Regions from separate parts of the Cupriavidus sp. 30B13 genome, predicted to be linked through region 2. Evidence: predicted binding sites of a transcription regulator. Region 2 holds the regulator's gene; the other holds the start of a gene.
The links. Region 2 encodes FliA, which starts transcription of late flagellar genes. Its sites were predicted from a motif close to CTAAAGTTTNNNNNNNNNNNGCCGNTA; they were not measured.
Positions count from the first base shown of each region.

Region 1 (6,758 bases), 730 kb from region 2:
CCGTCTACCCGCATCTTCTATTGGTTTTTTATCGTGTCTACCGTTATCGCCCCCGCCGTTCCCCCCGCTGTCACGCCCGACGTCAAACGGGTAGCCGCCATCGTCTGGATCCGGGTCCAGATGGAGCGGCTGGGCATTACCGTCGAGGAGATCGAGGCGGCGCTGGCGGCCGCGGCGCCGGTGGCCGGATCCGTGTCCGAGGCGACAGCGGTGGAAGCAGAAGCCGGGCCGGCGCCGGCAGCGGAGCCGGTATTGAAGCCGCCGGTGGAGCGCGTGGAGCGAGCCGCCGGGCCGGCGGCCGCCAGACCGGCGACAACCCTGGTGGTGGAACCCATCGGCCCGGCCCCCGGCCTGCTGCCGGCGGCTCCGGTCACGGCGCCGCCGATGGCCACGCCGCGGCAGCAGCGCAAGAAAAGGCTGGGCCAGCATGCGGCCAATGCCCAGGCGGCGCTGGCGGGACCGGCGGCGGCCCGGCAGTCCGCGGCGGCCACGGCGGCTTCAGCGCAGCCGGAGGCCGGGCAGCCGACCGAACGGCCGACCGAACGGCCGGATGAGCGAAATGGCGAGCAGAAGGGCGAGCAGAAGGGTGAGCAACAGGGCGAACAGAAAGCCGAAGCGAAAGGCGATCCGGCGCCGGCCGCTCCCGCTGGCGCCGCGCGCCGCTACCGCAACGCCGAGGGCCAGGTCTGGGACGGCGAGGGCGCGATGCCCTCGTGGCTGGTGCGCGCGGTCAATGCCGGCCAGTCGGTCGAGCATTTCCGCGTGAGCTGACGGCGCTGACGGCGCTGATGGTGCGGATGGCGCTGACGGCGGGCCGCCGGCCCGCCGCGTCCGGCGTCGCGCTCAGGCCTGCTCGTTGAGCAGCACGCGGCAGCGGATGAACGCGCTTTCCTGGTCCAGCGCGGCCACCAGTCCGGCCGAGGGTGCCTTGTCCAGGTCGGTCACCACATAGCCCATTTCCCCGCGCGTCTGCAGGTGCTGCGCCACGATGTTGACGCCGTCGCGCGCCAGCAGCGTGTTGAGCGCGGCCAGCGCGCCCGGCGCGTTGCCGTGCACGTTGAGCAGCCGCGCCGGCGAGGTCAGCGGGCCCGGGCTCACCTCGGGGAAGTTGACCGCGCCGATGGTGTCGCCGGTGCGCAGGAAGGCGATCAGCTTGGTGGCCACCTCGGTGCCGATGTTCTCCTGCGCTTCCTCCGTGCTGCCGCCGATATGCGGCGTCAGGATGGCGTTGGGCACGCCTTGCAGCGGGCTGTCGAAGCGATCCGCGTTGGTCTTGGGTTCTTGCGGGAACACGTCGATGGCCAGGCCGGCGATGTGGTTGTCGTCGCAGGCCGCGCGCAGCGCCTCGATGTCCACCACGCTGCCGCGCGAGGCATTGATCAGGATCGCGCCGCGCTTGAACTGGCGCAGCACGCCGGCGTCGATCATCTTCTTGGTCTGCGGGGTGGCCGGCACGTGCAGCGTGACGATATCCGCGTGCGACACCGCATCGGCCAGCGAGCGCGCCGCGCGCGCCGAGCCCAGCGACAGCCGGGCCTGCACGTCGTAGTACACCACGCGCATGCCCATGGCCTCGGCCAGCACGCCGACCTGCGAACCGATATTGCCGTAGCCGACGATGGCGATGGTCTTGCCGCGCGCCTCGAACGAGCCGGCGGCGCCCTTGGCCCACTTGCCGGCATGCGCCAGCGTGTTCTTCTCCGGCACCCGGCGCAGCAGCAGGATGGCCTCGGCGATCACCAGCTCGGCCACCGAGCGCGTGTTGGAGAACGGCGCGTTGAACACCGGCATGCCCGCGCGCGCGGCGGCCTCCAGGTCGACCTGCGAGGTGCCGATGCAGAAGCAGCCGATGGCCAGCAGGTGCCGGGCCGCCTCGATCTCCGGCGCGCCCAGGTGCGTGGCCGAGCGGATGCCCAGGATCTGGTGCGCCTGCGGCGCACGGTGCAGTTCTTCACCGGCGAGCGCGCCGCTGCGGCGCTCCACGGTGACTAGCGCTTCCTTGAAGCGTTCTACGGCGGTGTCGTGGATGTTTTCGAGCAGAAGGGCAGAGGTCATGGCTAAGGCAGCAATAGCAGCAATGGCAAGGCAAGCGCGGCGGCGGGCGCGGCGCGAAGGCGCGCACCTGGCGCGCGGGCAAGGTGCGCGCCATGGTGGCGATGGCGGGCGCGGGAAAAACCGGACTGCCATGGTAACGCAGGCAGCGCCGGCGCACAGAAACCCACGTTGGCGCCAATGACAAAGGCGATGTGCCCTGAGCGGCACGAAGTCCGCGGGGCGGGGCCGCGCGGAAAGCGGGGCGAGGCGCCCCGGGGCGCCTTACTTCGGCAGCAGGTCCTGCAGGTCTTGCAGCGTCGCGCCGCCGGGCCCGCCGGGCATGGGTGCGCCGGCGTGGGCTGCCTGGGTGCCAGCCGGCGCCGGTGCGGGCGCCGCGCCGCCCGCGGCCGCGGGACGGATCGGGGCGCCGTGCGCGATCGCCGGCACCGACGCCGGGTCCAGCCGCCCGTTCTGGCCCAGCGCGATCGGCGCGCAGCCGCTCAGGAAGCCGTCGTGCTTGAGGCTGTTGGTGATGTCGATGGCGAACACCGCCGCGCGCTCCTCGAGCGGGATCGCCGTGGCGCCGCGGCTGAAGTTGTACTGGCCCTTCCAGACCGGGCGCCGCAGCCGGACGTCGGTCAGCGTGCTGGCGTAGCGGATCGACAGGCGCTGGCCGTAGGCGCTGACCACGCCGCCGCCGTTGGAGATGGTGAGCAGGGTGTCGGCCTGGAAGGCGCGCATGCGGGCGGTGATGGCGTTCGGGTCCAGCTCCAGCCCGGACAGTTCGTCGTAGGTCGACTCCACCCCGCACTGCTTGGCCACCTCGTGGAACTTGGCGGCGAAGGCCAGCGAGAAATCGTTGTCCCAGCCCATGCCGGTCAGGCCCACCACGTACATGCGGGCGGGCTTGCCGGTGTAGTCGGTGGCGCGCGCGCAGCCGCCCAGGAACAGCAGGGCGGCGGCTGCGGCGGCGCCGGTGCGATAGGAGAGGTTCATGCTTGTTGCCGGAGAGAAGAGGTAAAGATGTAAAGATGTAAAGATGTAAAGATGTAAAGATGTAAAGATGTAAAGATGTAAAGATGTAAAGATGTAAAGATGTAAAGATGTAAAGATGTAAAGAGGTGAAGAAGTGGAGATGCGCGCGCGGGCGGGCCGGGGCGCCGGGCTACTTCGCGTAGGAAAAGTAATAGGGGCTGGAGACGGAGCGCATCACGTAGCGCCCGCCGGCTTCGCTCAGCCGGTAGCACGTCTGCATGCTTTTGAACTTCGGGTTGTCCATGTCGAAGCAGACCTGGCCGCTCTCCTGCTCGATCCGGTAGCGGCCCGGCGAATAGCCGCGGCTGACGGAATTGGTCACATCCAGGCTGCCGCCTTCGCGGATATCCAGCCACAGCGTGATGCCCGATGGCGCGGTGGCGTCGATGCGTCCCAGGTGCGTGAAATGCGCGGCCAGTTCGGCGCCGGTGAGCTGCCGGTCCTGCGCGCCCTGCATCTGCGCCGGCTGCGGCTGCGGCTGCGCCGGCGGCGGCACGGCTGCCGCGGCCGCCGTCTCGCTGCGGAAACGCTGCAGCGCCAGCGCGGAGCGCGCCGGCACCTCGGCGATCCACTGCGCGGGCACGGCGAAATTGAGGTTCTGCGCGTCGGCGCGCATCAGGTAGGTGATGCCGATCAGCTGGCCGTCGGTATCGAACAGGCCGCCGCCGCTGGAGCCCGGCGAGATCGGCGCGGTGGTCTGCAGGCGCACCACGCGGCCGGCGGCGTCCTTGTTCAGGGAGGAGAGCAGGCCGTCGCTGAGCGTCAGCTCGTAGCCGCGCGGCGCGCCGATGGCGTACACCTTCTGGCCCACCCTGAGCGAGGCGAGCGGGGCGATCTTCACGGCCGGCGCGGCCAGGCCCCGGGCCTGCAGGATGCACAGGTCGCGCTCCACGTCGGCATGCAGCAGCCGCGCGCTGTGCGCGGTGTTCTCGCGCCGGATGGCGATGGCCTTGCCGTTCCTGAGCACGTGGCAGTTGGTGACCAGTGCTTCCGGCCCGATCACCACCGAGCTGCCCAGGCCGATCCGCCCGCCCTGCGCGTCGAACACGGTGACCACCCAGATGCTGGGCGACTCCCGCTCGTACAGTTGCGCCGAGTCCAGCGCCAGGCCGGGCAGGGAAATGCCGGCAGTCAAACACGAAATTGCGATGTGACCCGCTATTTTTTTCGCCCGACCCATGATTGTCTTCTTGGTGACTGGTCCCGCCGGAATGCCATCCGAAAGCCGCCGGATTCGGCCGCCACACTGGCGATCCGGCCTTTCCCCGCCCGCTGTTCCGGACCCTGCGGACGCGCACGGGGCTGCCTATCATAAACGTTCCGGCCGCCGCGCTAAAGCTTTGCCGCGCCGGGCCGACAACAAACTGGCAGGAGCCCCCCTCGCGCGTGGCGCCGCGGCTTTCCCGGCCGGCCTGCCGGCATCCCGGCCACCCGTACCCCCAACCGCAAGCTGAAAACAGGACGATTCACTCATGGATACAGCCATCGTCAGCGCGGCAAGCAACGCCGGTTCCGACCCGGTGCCCTTGCTGATGCTGCGCAAATCGCTGGACCTGCAGGCCGAGGGCGTGGCCGCGCTGCTGGCGTCGGTGACGACGGCCAGCGTGCCGGCGAGCAACCCGCCGCACCTGGGCCAGAACATCGACATCAAGGTGTAGCAAGGCGTAGCAACATGTAGCAACGGCAAGCCCGGCGCCCGGGAGACACGCCGGGCGCCGGGCCCCATTTTCCATTCCGCCACCGCCGCCGCCGCCACCCCCGCCGCCGTGGGCTCAGAGCGATGGCCGCTCGCCGGTGGCAAGCTGCAGCGCCACCGTGGCGCCCGCCAGGTCGGCGCGCGACTGGAGGTAGTCCAGGTAGGTCTCGTCGGCGGTGCGCTGCGCGTCGAGCAGCGCCAGCAGCGACGCCGCGCCGTGGCGGTACGACCGGCGCATGCCGTCCAGCACGCGGTCGGCGTCGGCGCTCACCGCGTCCCGGTAGCGCTCGAAGTTCTCGCGCGCGGCCTGGAATGCCAGCAGCGCGCGGCGTACCTCGGTACCAGTCTTCAGCTCGGCCTCGCGCACGGCCAGCATGGCCTGGGTGACGTCCGCCTCGGCCTGCACCAGCTCGCCGCGCTGCAGGCGCGACAGCGGCAGCGGGACCGACACCGATACGCCCAGCATGCGCGAGCGCGGCGTGCCGTCGCCGCCGCCGCTGCCGGGCGTGCCCGGCGCCAGCGTCAGGCCCAGGCTCACGCTCGGGTCCACCCAGCGGTTGGCGCGCGCCAGCGCCGCGTTGTCGCGCAGGTGGTCCAGCGCGGCGCGCGCGATGCGCACCTCGTCGCGCGCCTGCAGCGCCCGCGCGACCAGCGCGCCGGCATCGCCGCCGGGGTCATAGGCGCGGACATCGCAGGCCAGCGGCGCATTGCCGAAGGCATCCTCCACGCGCACGCCCAGCCGCACCGACAGCGCCTGCATGGCCGCCTGCGCCGCCGCGCGCGCGGCGGTAACGCCGGCGGCAAAGCGGTCGCGCTCCACGCGCGACTGTGCCAGCTCCAGCCCGCCGACGTCGCCCGCCGCGCGCCGGGCCTCGTTGGCGCGCACCACCTGGCCCAGCGCCGCCAGCGCGGATTCCTGCCGCACCAGCGCCTCGCGGCTGCGGCACGCCTCGGCGAAGTCGGCCGCGGATTCCGCATACAGCGCGTTGCGCCATCCCTGCACGCTGGCCTGGACCAGCCGCAGGTTGCTGCCGGCGGCGCGCACGCGCGCCGCGCGCTTGCCGCCCAGCTCCAGCGGGATCTCCACGCCCAGCTCATGCGTGCGCGCCGGCCGGGGCGCCACCGCGCGGCTGAGCTCGATATTGCCGCGGCCGTAGGTGAGCACCGGGTCCGGCCGCACGCCGGCGATGCCGATGCCGGCCTGCGCGCCGCGGACGGCCTCCTGCTGCGCGGCCAGCCCGAGATTCTGGCGCTCGACCAGGTCGAGAAACTCCGCAAAGCGGACCGGCTCCGCCCCCGCCGCGCCGGCGGCCGGCATCAGCAGCGCGCACGCCAGCAGGGCGGGCAGGGCGAAGGGTTTGCGCTTGTTCTTGTGTTTGTGCCTGTTCTTGTCGTTCATCCGGATTCTCCTCAGGCCGCGCGCCGCGCGGCGCGGGCTTCCACGAGGTAATAGAGCGCGGGCAGCAGCAACAGCGTCAGCAGCGTGGCGCTGGCCAGCCCGCCCACCACCACGGTGGCCAGCGGGCGCTGCACGTCGCTGCCCAGGCCCGTCGCCAGCATTGCCGGCGCGAGGCCGATGGCGGCCACGGTGGCGGTCATCAGCACCGGGCGCATGCGGCTGGCGGCGCCTTCGATCACCGCCGCGCGCAGGGCCATGCCGTCCTGCGCGCGCAGCCGGTTGATCTGCGCGACCATCAGCACGCCGTTGAGCACCGCCACGCCGAACAGCGCGATGAAGCCCACCGCGCTGGACACGTTGAGCGTCATGCCGCGCAGGTGCAGCGCGGCCAGCCCGCCGATGGTGGCCAGCGGCACCGCCAGCAGCACCAGCGCCGGCTGGCGCAGGTTGCGGAACTCGGCGAACAGCAGCACGAACATCAGCGCCAGCGTCATCGGCAGGATCACCGCCAGGCGCGCCTGCGCGCGCTCCAGGTTCTCGAACTGGCCGCCCCACTCGACCTGGATGCGCCTGGGGTCGTAGCGCAGCGCGGCG
Region 1 covers NZ_CP188224.1:2,516,164-2,522,921, reverse strand. The annotation lists partial or broken gene ACKI2N_RS30330 (H-NS family nucleoid-associated regulatory protein) at 628-771, shown strand; gene serA (phosphoglycerate dehydrogenase) at 844-2,055, opposite strand; gene ACKI2N_RS30320 (hypothetical protein) at 2,317-3,030, opposite strand; gene ACKI2N_RS30315 (S1C family serine protease) at 3,200-4,204, opposite strand; gene ACKI2N_RS30310 (YjfB family protein) at 4,542-4,727, shown strand; gene ACKI2N_RS30305 (TolC family protein) at 4,842-6,164, opposite strand; gene ACKI2N_RS30300 (efflux RND transporter permease subunit) at 6,176-6,758, opposite strand, start outside.
Region 1: the regulator FliA is predicted to act here: its motif matches at 4,402-4,428, upstream of ACKI2N_RS30310 (YjfB family protein).

Region 2 (6,758 bases):
GCCGTGGCCGAAGTGCTGGCCTGGGTCTATCAACTGAAGCACTGGCACTACACCAACGGCCCGCATCCGCAGGCCCCCGAGAAGCTGCTGGTGCCTGACGAACTCGCCGTACCGGAAAGCCAAGCATGAACGCATTGACCTCGCTGTTCAACCTGTCCGGTGCGCGCGCCGGCGGCGGCCAGATGAAGGCGCTGGCAGGGCCGCTGCTGATCATCATGATCCTGGGCATGATGATCCTGCCCCTGCCGCCCTTCGTGCTGGACCTGCTGTTTACCTTCAACATCGCGCTGTCGATCATGGTGCTGCTGGTCGGCATGTACACGCAGAAGGCGCTCGATTTCGCCGCCTTCCCGGCCGTGCTGCTGTTCTCCACGCTGCTGCGCCTGTCGCTCAACGTGGCCTCCACGCGCGTGGTGCTGCTCGAAGGCCATACCGGCCCGGACGCCGCCGGCAAGGTGATCGAAGCGTTCGGCCACTTCCTGGTGGGCGGCAACTTCGCGGTGGGCATCGTGGTGTTCGCCATCCTGGTGGTGATCAACTTCATGGTGATCACCAAGGGTGCCGGGCGCATCGCCGAGGTGGGCGCGCGCTTCATGCTCGACGCCATGCCGGGCAAGCAGATGGCGATCGACGCCGACCTCAACGCCGGCCTCATCAACGAAGAAGGCGCCAAGAAGCGCCGCGCCGAAGTGGCGCAGGAATCGGACTTCTACGGCGCCATGGACGGCGCCAGCAAGTTCGTGCGCGGCGACGCCATCGCCGGCCTGCTGATCATGTTCATCAACATCGGCGCCGGCATGGTGGTGGGCATGCTCCAGCACGACCTGGACTTCTCCACCGCGGTGCGCAACTACACGCTGCTGACCATCGGCGACGGCCTGGTGGCGCAGATCCCCGCGCTGGTGATCTCCACCGCCGCGGGCGTGATCGTCTCGCGCGTGGCCAACGAGCAGGACGTGGGCCAGCAGCTCACCGGCCAGCTCTTCTCCAACCCGCGCGTGCTGTACCTGACCGGCGGCATCATCGGCATGATGGGCATCATCCCCGGCATGCCGCACTTCGCCTTCCTGGCGTTCGCCGGCGCGCTGGTGTGGTTCGGCCGCTATGTGTCGCGCCGCGACGTGGCCGCGGCGCAGGAAAAGAAGCGCGAAGACCGCGTGCCCGCCGCCACGCCGGAATCGACCGAGGCCAGCTGGGACGACGTCTCGCTGGTCGACCCGCTCGGCATGGAAGTGGGCTACCGCCTGATCCCGCTGGTGGACCGCGCGCAGAACGGCGAGCTGCTCGGGCGCATCAAGAGCATCCGCAAGAAGGTGGCGCAGGAGATCGGCTTCCTGGTGCCGGTGGTGCATATCCGCGACAACCTCGAGCTCAAGCCCAACGCCTACCGCATCTCGCTCAAGGGCGTGGAGATCGGCCGCGGCGAGGCCTCGCCGGGCCAGTGGATGGCCATCAACCCGGGCCAGGTCTCCGGCGCGCTGCCCGGCGCGCCCACGCACGACCCCGCCTTCGGCCTGCCGGCGGTATGGATCGAGGCCGGACTCAAGGAACAGGCGCAGACCTTCGGCTACACGGTGGTGGACGCCAGCACGGTAGTGGCGACTCACCTCAACCACCTGATCCACCTGCACGCGGCCGAGCTGCTCGGCCGCCAGGAAGTGCAGGCGCTGCTCGACCGCATCTCGAAGGAATCGCCCAAGCTCACCGAGGACCTGGTGCCCAAGGTCATCACGCTCACGGCGCTGCAGAAGATCCTGCAGAACCTGCTTGACGAAAGCGTGCCGATCCGCGACATGCGCACCGTGCTGGACGTGGTGGCCGAGCACGCGCCCAAGGTCAGCGACCCGAACGAGCTCACCGCGCTGGTGCGCGTGGCGCTGGGCCGCGCCATCACCCAGCAGTGGTTCCCCAACGGCGCCGACCTGCAGGTGATCGGCCTCGACGCGGGGCTGGAGCGCGTGCTGTCGCAAGCGCTCACCAACGGCGGCGGCATCGAGCCCGGCCTGGCCGACGCGCTGCTGCAGCAGACCCAGGCCGCGGTCTCGCGCCAGGAACACCTCGGCCTGGATCCGGTGCTGCTGGTGCCGCATCCGCTGCGCCCGCTGCTGGCGCGCTTCCTGCGCCGGACCATGCCGCAGCTCAAGGTGCTCTCGCATGCCGAGGTGCCGGACAACCGAAACATCAGGATCACCGCCATGATCGGCGGCGCAGCGTGAGGGATGACGCAAGATGAGCGTAGCTAAATTCGTGGCGGCCAATGGCCGCGAAGCCCTGCGCCAGGTGCGCGAGGCGATGGGCCCCGACGCCGTGGTGCTGTCCAACCGCACCGTCGAGGGCGGCGTGGAGATCGTCGCCATGCGCGACACCGATCTCGGCGCCATTTCCAGCAGCGCACCCGTCTTCACGCCGCCGCCGGCCACCGTGCCGGTCGAGGGCGCGCTGGGCGACCTGCGCGGCGAGCTGCAGAGCATGCGCGCCATGATGGAGCGGCAGCTGGCGGGTGTAGGCACTCACAGCCTGCCCGCCACCGGCGGCGACCCGCTGCGCGATTCGCTGTTTACCTGGCTGGTCACCGCGGGCTTTTCCGGCCAGCTCGCGCGCACGCTGCTGGGCCACCTGCCGCTCGGCCACGACCGTCCCGCCGCCATGACCTGGATCCGCCAGGAGCTGGCGCGCAAGGTGCCGGTGCTGGGCGACGAAGACGCGCTGTTCGCGCAAGGCGGCGTGCTGGCGCTGGTCGGCCCCACCGGCGTGGGCAAGACCACCACCACCGCCAAGCTGGCCGCGCGCTTCGTGCTCAAGCACGGCCCGGAACGGCTCGCGCTGCTGACCACCGACACCTTCCGGATCGGCGCGCACGAGCAGCTGCGCATCTACGGCGACATCCTCGGCGTGCCGGTGCACGCGGTCAAGGACGCTTCCGACCTGCGCTTCGCGCTGGCGGCGCTGAGCGAGAAGCACCTGGTGATCATCGATACCGTGGGCATGAGCCAGCGCGACCGCAACCTGTCCGAGCAGATCGCCATGCTGGGCGGCGTGCAGGCGCCGGTGCAGCGCATCCTGCTGCTCAACGGCGCCAGCCACGGCGACACGCTCAACGAAGTGGTGCACGCCTACCGCCACGACAATTCGCCGGACGGCGGCATCGACGGCTGCATCGTCAGCAAGCTCGACGAAGCCACCCACCTGGGCTCCGTGCTGGACGTGGTGATCCGCCACCGCCTGCCGGTCTACTACGCTTCCACCGGCCAGCGCGTGCCCGAGCACCTGGAGCTGGCCAGCGGCACGGCCCTGGTCGAACGCGCCTTCCAGACCCCGCGCCGCGGCTCCGTGTTCGCCGAGGCGGAGGCCGCGCGCCGCGCCATGCCCGCGCGCGCCGAAGGTGCTGCCGCCGGCGGCGCCGACGGCATGCTGCGCTCGCTGACCGACAGCGCCAACGCCGTGAGCGACTGCGTCGACCAGCTCGACGGCGGCAACTACGGCTTCGACCTGGTGCGCGCGCTCTGGCAGCAGCGCGCGGACAGCGCGCCGTCGGCGCGCCTGATGGCGCAGCACGTGCGCGAGTCCGTGTGCCGCGACCTGGTGCGCCAGTGCGACCGCTTCGTGCTGGCGCTGAGCGCCGTGGTGGCCGCGCCCGCGGCCGGCCGCCGCGCCGCGCGCCCGTGGCTGCACACGCTGTGGCTGGCCGACCGCGACGGCCTGCCGCTGGCCGCCGCCGTGGCGCCGGGCGGGCGCACCGCCCCGGTCTCGCAGGCCACGCAAGGCGGATGGGAAACCGACGCGGTCAACCTGGCCGCCACCATCGCCGCCACCCGCACCGTCGTCAACGTGCTCGACACCATGCCGGCACCGGCCATGCTGGCGCGCTGGCAGACCGCGGGCGAGCGCTGGCTCACCGCCACCCGCAGGACCACGCGCGTGGTCAGCGGCGGGGCCGCGCTGAAGGTCGACGCGCTGGCCGACACGCTCACGTTCCACGCCTTCGAGGAAATGGAATACCGCGGCCGCGCCGCCGTGCAATGGGTCGCGCAAGCGCCGGTGCGCGTGCTGGAAAGCCAGGCGCGCGGCACCCGTGCCGCCGAGGGCGGCATCGAAGCCGGCCTGCTGGTCTCGCGCGTGGTCGACCTCGACAACGGTCAGACCCTGGCCGTGCAGTACCTGCTGTGCGACCCCGCGCTGCTCGCCGAAGGCGCGCAACTGGCGCGCTGGGCACGCTGGGCCGAAGACGGCGAGGCGCAGCTGCGCACGCTCGGCCACGCGCTCGATCACCTGAGCCAGGGCGAGCGCCAGGACGGCGCCGGCGATGCCGCCCAGGCCGAAAGCCAGGCCTGCGCCCGCCTGCTCGCCTTGCAGATGGCCATCTCGGCGCTGCGCCTGGAGCAGGCCGGCGACAGCGAAGCCGCCGCCTTTCTCGCACGCCTGTCCGCGCGCGCCCCGGCCCGCCAGACCCCGAACGCGGCGGTGCTGGTCGAGGGCATGGGCCGCCTGCTGGCGCTGCTGGACGTGCTGGAGAACTATCCCGCGCGCAATGGCCGCGCGGCGCCCGCCGGCATGCCTGCCGCGGTGCCGGCCGCAGCGCCCGTCGCTGCGCGCGACGTCGTCCCCGTCCTGCCCGCCACCGGCGCGGAATCCTTCGTCGACAGCGGCCGCATGTTCAAGGCGCTGGCGCAGGTGCAAGGGGAGTAAGACGTGAATTCTCTCGCCCTGGACCAGGCCGAAAGCTTGCGGCGCATGCTGGCGCCGCGCGTGACGCGCCGCATCGCGGTGGTCGCGAGCGATCCCGGCGCCGGCGCCACCACGGTGGCGCTCGGCCTGGCCAACGCACTCGCCATGCAGGGCGAGCGCGTCCTGCTGATCGACGAAGACCGCGCCGGCGCGCGCGCCACGCGGCTGGCCGGCGCGGCGCCCGCGGCCACGCTGGACGCCGTGCTGGGCGGCACCGCCACGCTCGAGGCGGCGCTGGGCCAGCGTCCCGCCGGCGCCATCGGCGTGCTGCCCGCCAGCGCGCAGGCCAGCGGCGACCTGCAACTGCTCAACGGCTACCGCACCGTGCTCAACGACGCCCGCGGCGATGCCGAGGGCGCCTTGTCGCAGATGGCCGGCGCGGCCCACAACCTGATCGTGGTGCTGCGCGCGGAGCCAGCCTCGATCAAGGCGGCCTATGCCTGCATCAAGCAGTTGAACCATCTCTATGCCTGCCGCCGCTTCCACCTGGTGGTCAACGCCGCCGCCAGCGACGCCGCCGCCAGCGCCGTGCTCGGCAACCTCGCGCGCACCGCCAGCCAGTATCTCGGCGTGGAGGCCAGCCCCGCGGGCAGCCTGCCGCTCGACCCGCTGGTCGCGCGCAGCGCCGCGCTGGGCCGCTGCGTGGTGGAAGCCTTCGCCGCCGCGCCGGCCACGGCCGCCTTGCGCCGCCTGGCCACCGGCGTCGCCGCCTGGCCGTTGCCCGCAGCCACGGCCGAAAACCGCTCAACCCCTCCGGCCACGCCCCTGGCGCCGCCGGCCACGGCCCTGGCCTGAACGCCGGGCCCGCACGTCAGGACTCACGAGAATTCCACCATGTACACGATTCAGGGAAAGCTCGAACAGACGGATACGGTGACCGCGCATGCGTCGCTAGTGCGTCGCATCGCCTTGCAACTTGCCGCCAAGCTGCCCGCCAGCGTGCAGCTCGACGACCTTATCCAGGCCGGCATGATCGGCCTGCTCGACGCCGCCAAGCGATACGAAGACACCCACGGCGCACGCTTCGAGACCTATGCCAGCCAGCGCATCCGCGGCGCCATGCTCGATGAAGTCCGCGCCAACGACTGGCAGTCGCGCAGCCTGCGCCAGTTCACGCGGCGCATCGAGCGCACCGTGCGCGGCCTCGAGCAGACCCTCGGCCGCGCGCCGCTGGACTCCGAGGTGGCACAGGAACTGGAGCTGCCGCTGGAGGAATACCAGACCCTGCTCAACGAGGTGTACGGCTGCCAACTGCTGCACTACGAAGACTTCGAGCGCTCCGGCGAAGAAGACTTCCTGGACCGCCACCTGAGCGTCAGCGACGACGGCAACCCGCTCACCGTGCTGATGGAAAGCGGCATGCGCGAAGCGCTGATCCGCGCCATCGAGCGCCTGCCCGAGCGCGAGAAGCTGGTGCTGTCGCTGTGCTACGACCAGGAACTCAACCTGCGCGAGATCGGCGCCGTGCTCGACGTCACCGAATCGCGCGTGTGCCAGATCCGCAGCCAGGCCATCACGCGCCTGCGCTCGCAACTGCGCGGCCTGCTATGACGCGCCGGTCCAACCGTATTGCCGCGGCGGCGCTCGCCGCCTGCTGCAGCCACGGCTGGGCCACCCCGGCCGGACAGACCCTGCACTCGTGGTCGGCTTCGGTCAGCGGCCCCGCCTTGCATGGCAAGGGCCTGCGCACCGTCTCCGCACCCATCACGCCGACCGGCTACCTGCCGCAGGCGGAGGGCGCCATCACCACCGTGCGGTGGCGCTACACCTTCAACCGCACGCCGCCGCACGACCTGCAGGCCTACCTGTGCAATGCGCAGCGATGCGTGCTGTTGCCGGGCGCGGAGGGGCGGACCGACGCGTTCGGCGGGGACGATGCTGCCAACGGTTTCGTCTTTGCGTTCCAGGTGCCGGGCAGGGGCGCGCTGACGCCGGTCCTGCAGGGACAGTCGGGGCAGGTGGTGGTGGGATACCGGTAGGCATCAGCGGTTCCTTCTCTTCAAGGCGCTGGATGGAGACGGAGGCTTGGCCGC
Region 2 covers NZ_CP188224.1:3,242,190-3,248,947, reverse strand. The annotation lists gene flhB (flagellar biosynthesis protein FlhB) at 1-129, shown strand, start outside; gene flhA (flagellar biosynthesis protein FlhA) at 126-2,216, shown strand; gene flhF (flagellar biosynthesis protein FlhF) at 2,230-4,686, shown strand; gene ACKI2N_RS33540 (MinD/ParA family ATP-binding protein) at 4,690-5,520, shown strand; gene ACKI2N_RS33535 (RNA polymerase sigma factor FliA) at 5,560-6,276, shown strand; gene ACKI2N_RS33530 (flagellar protein FlhE) at 6,273-6,704, shown strand.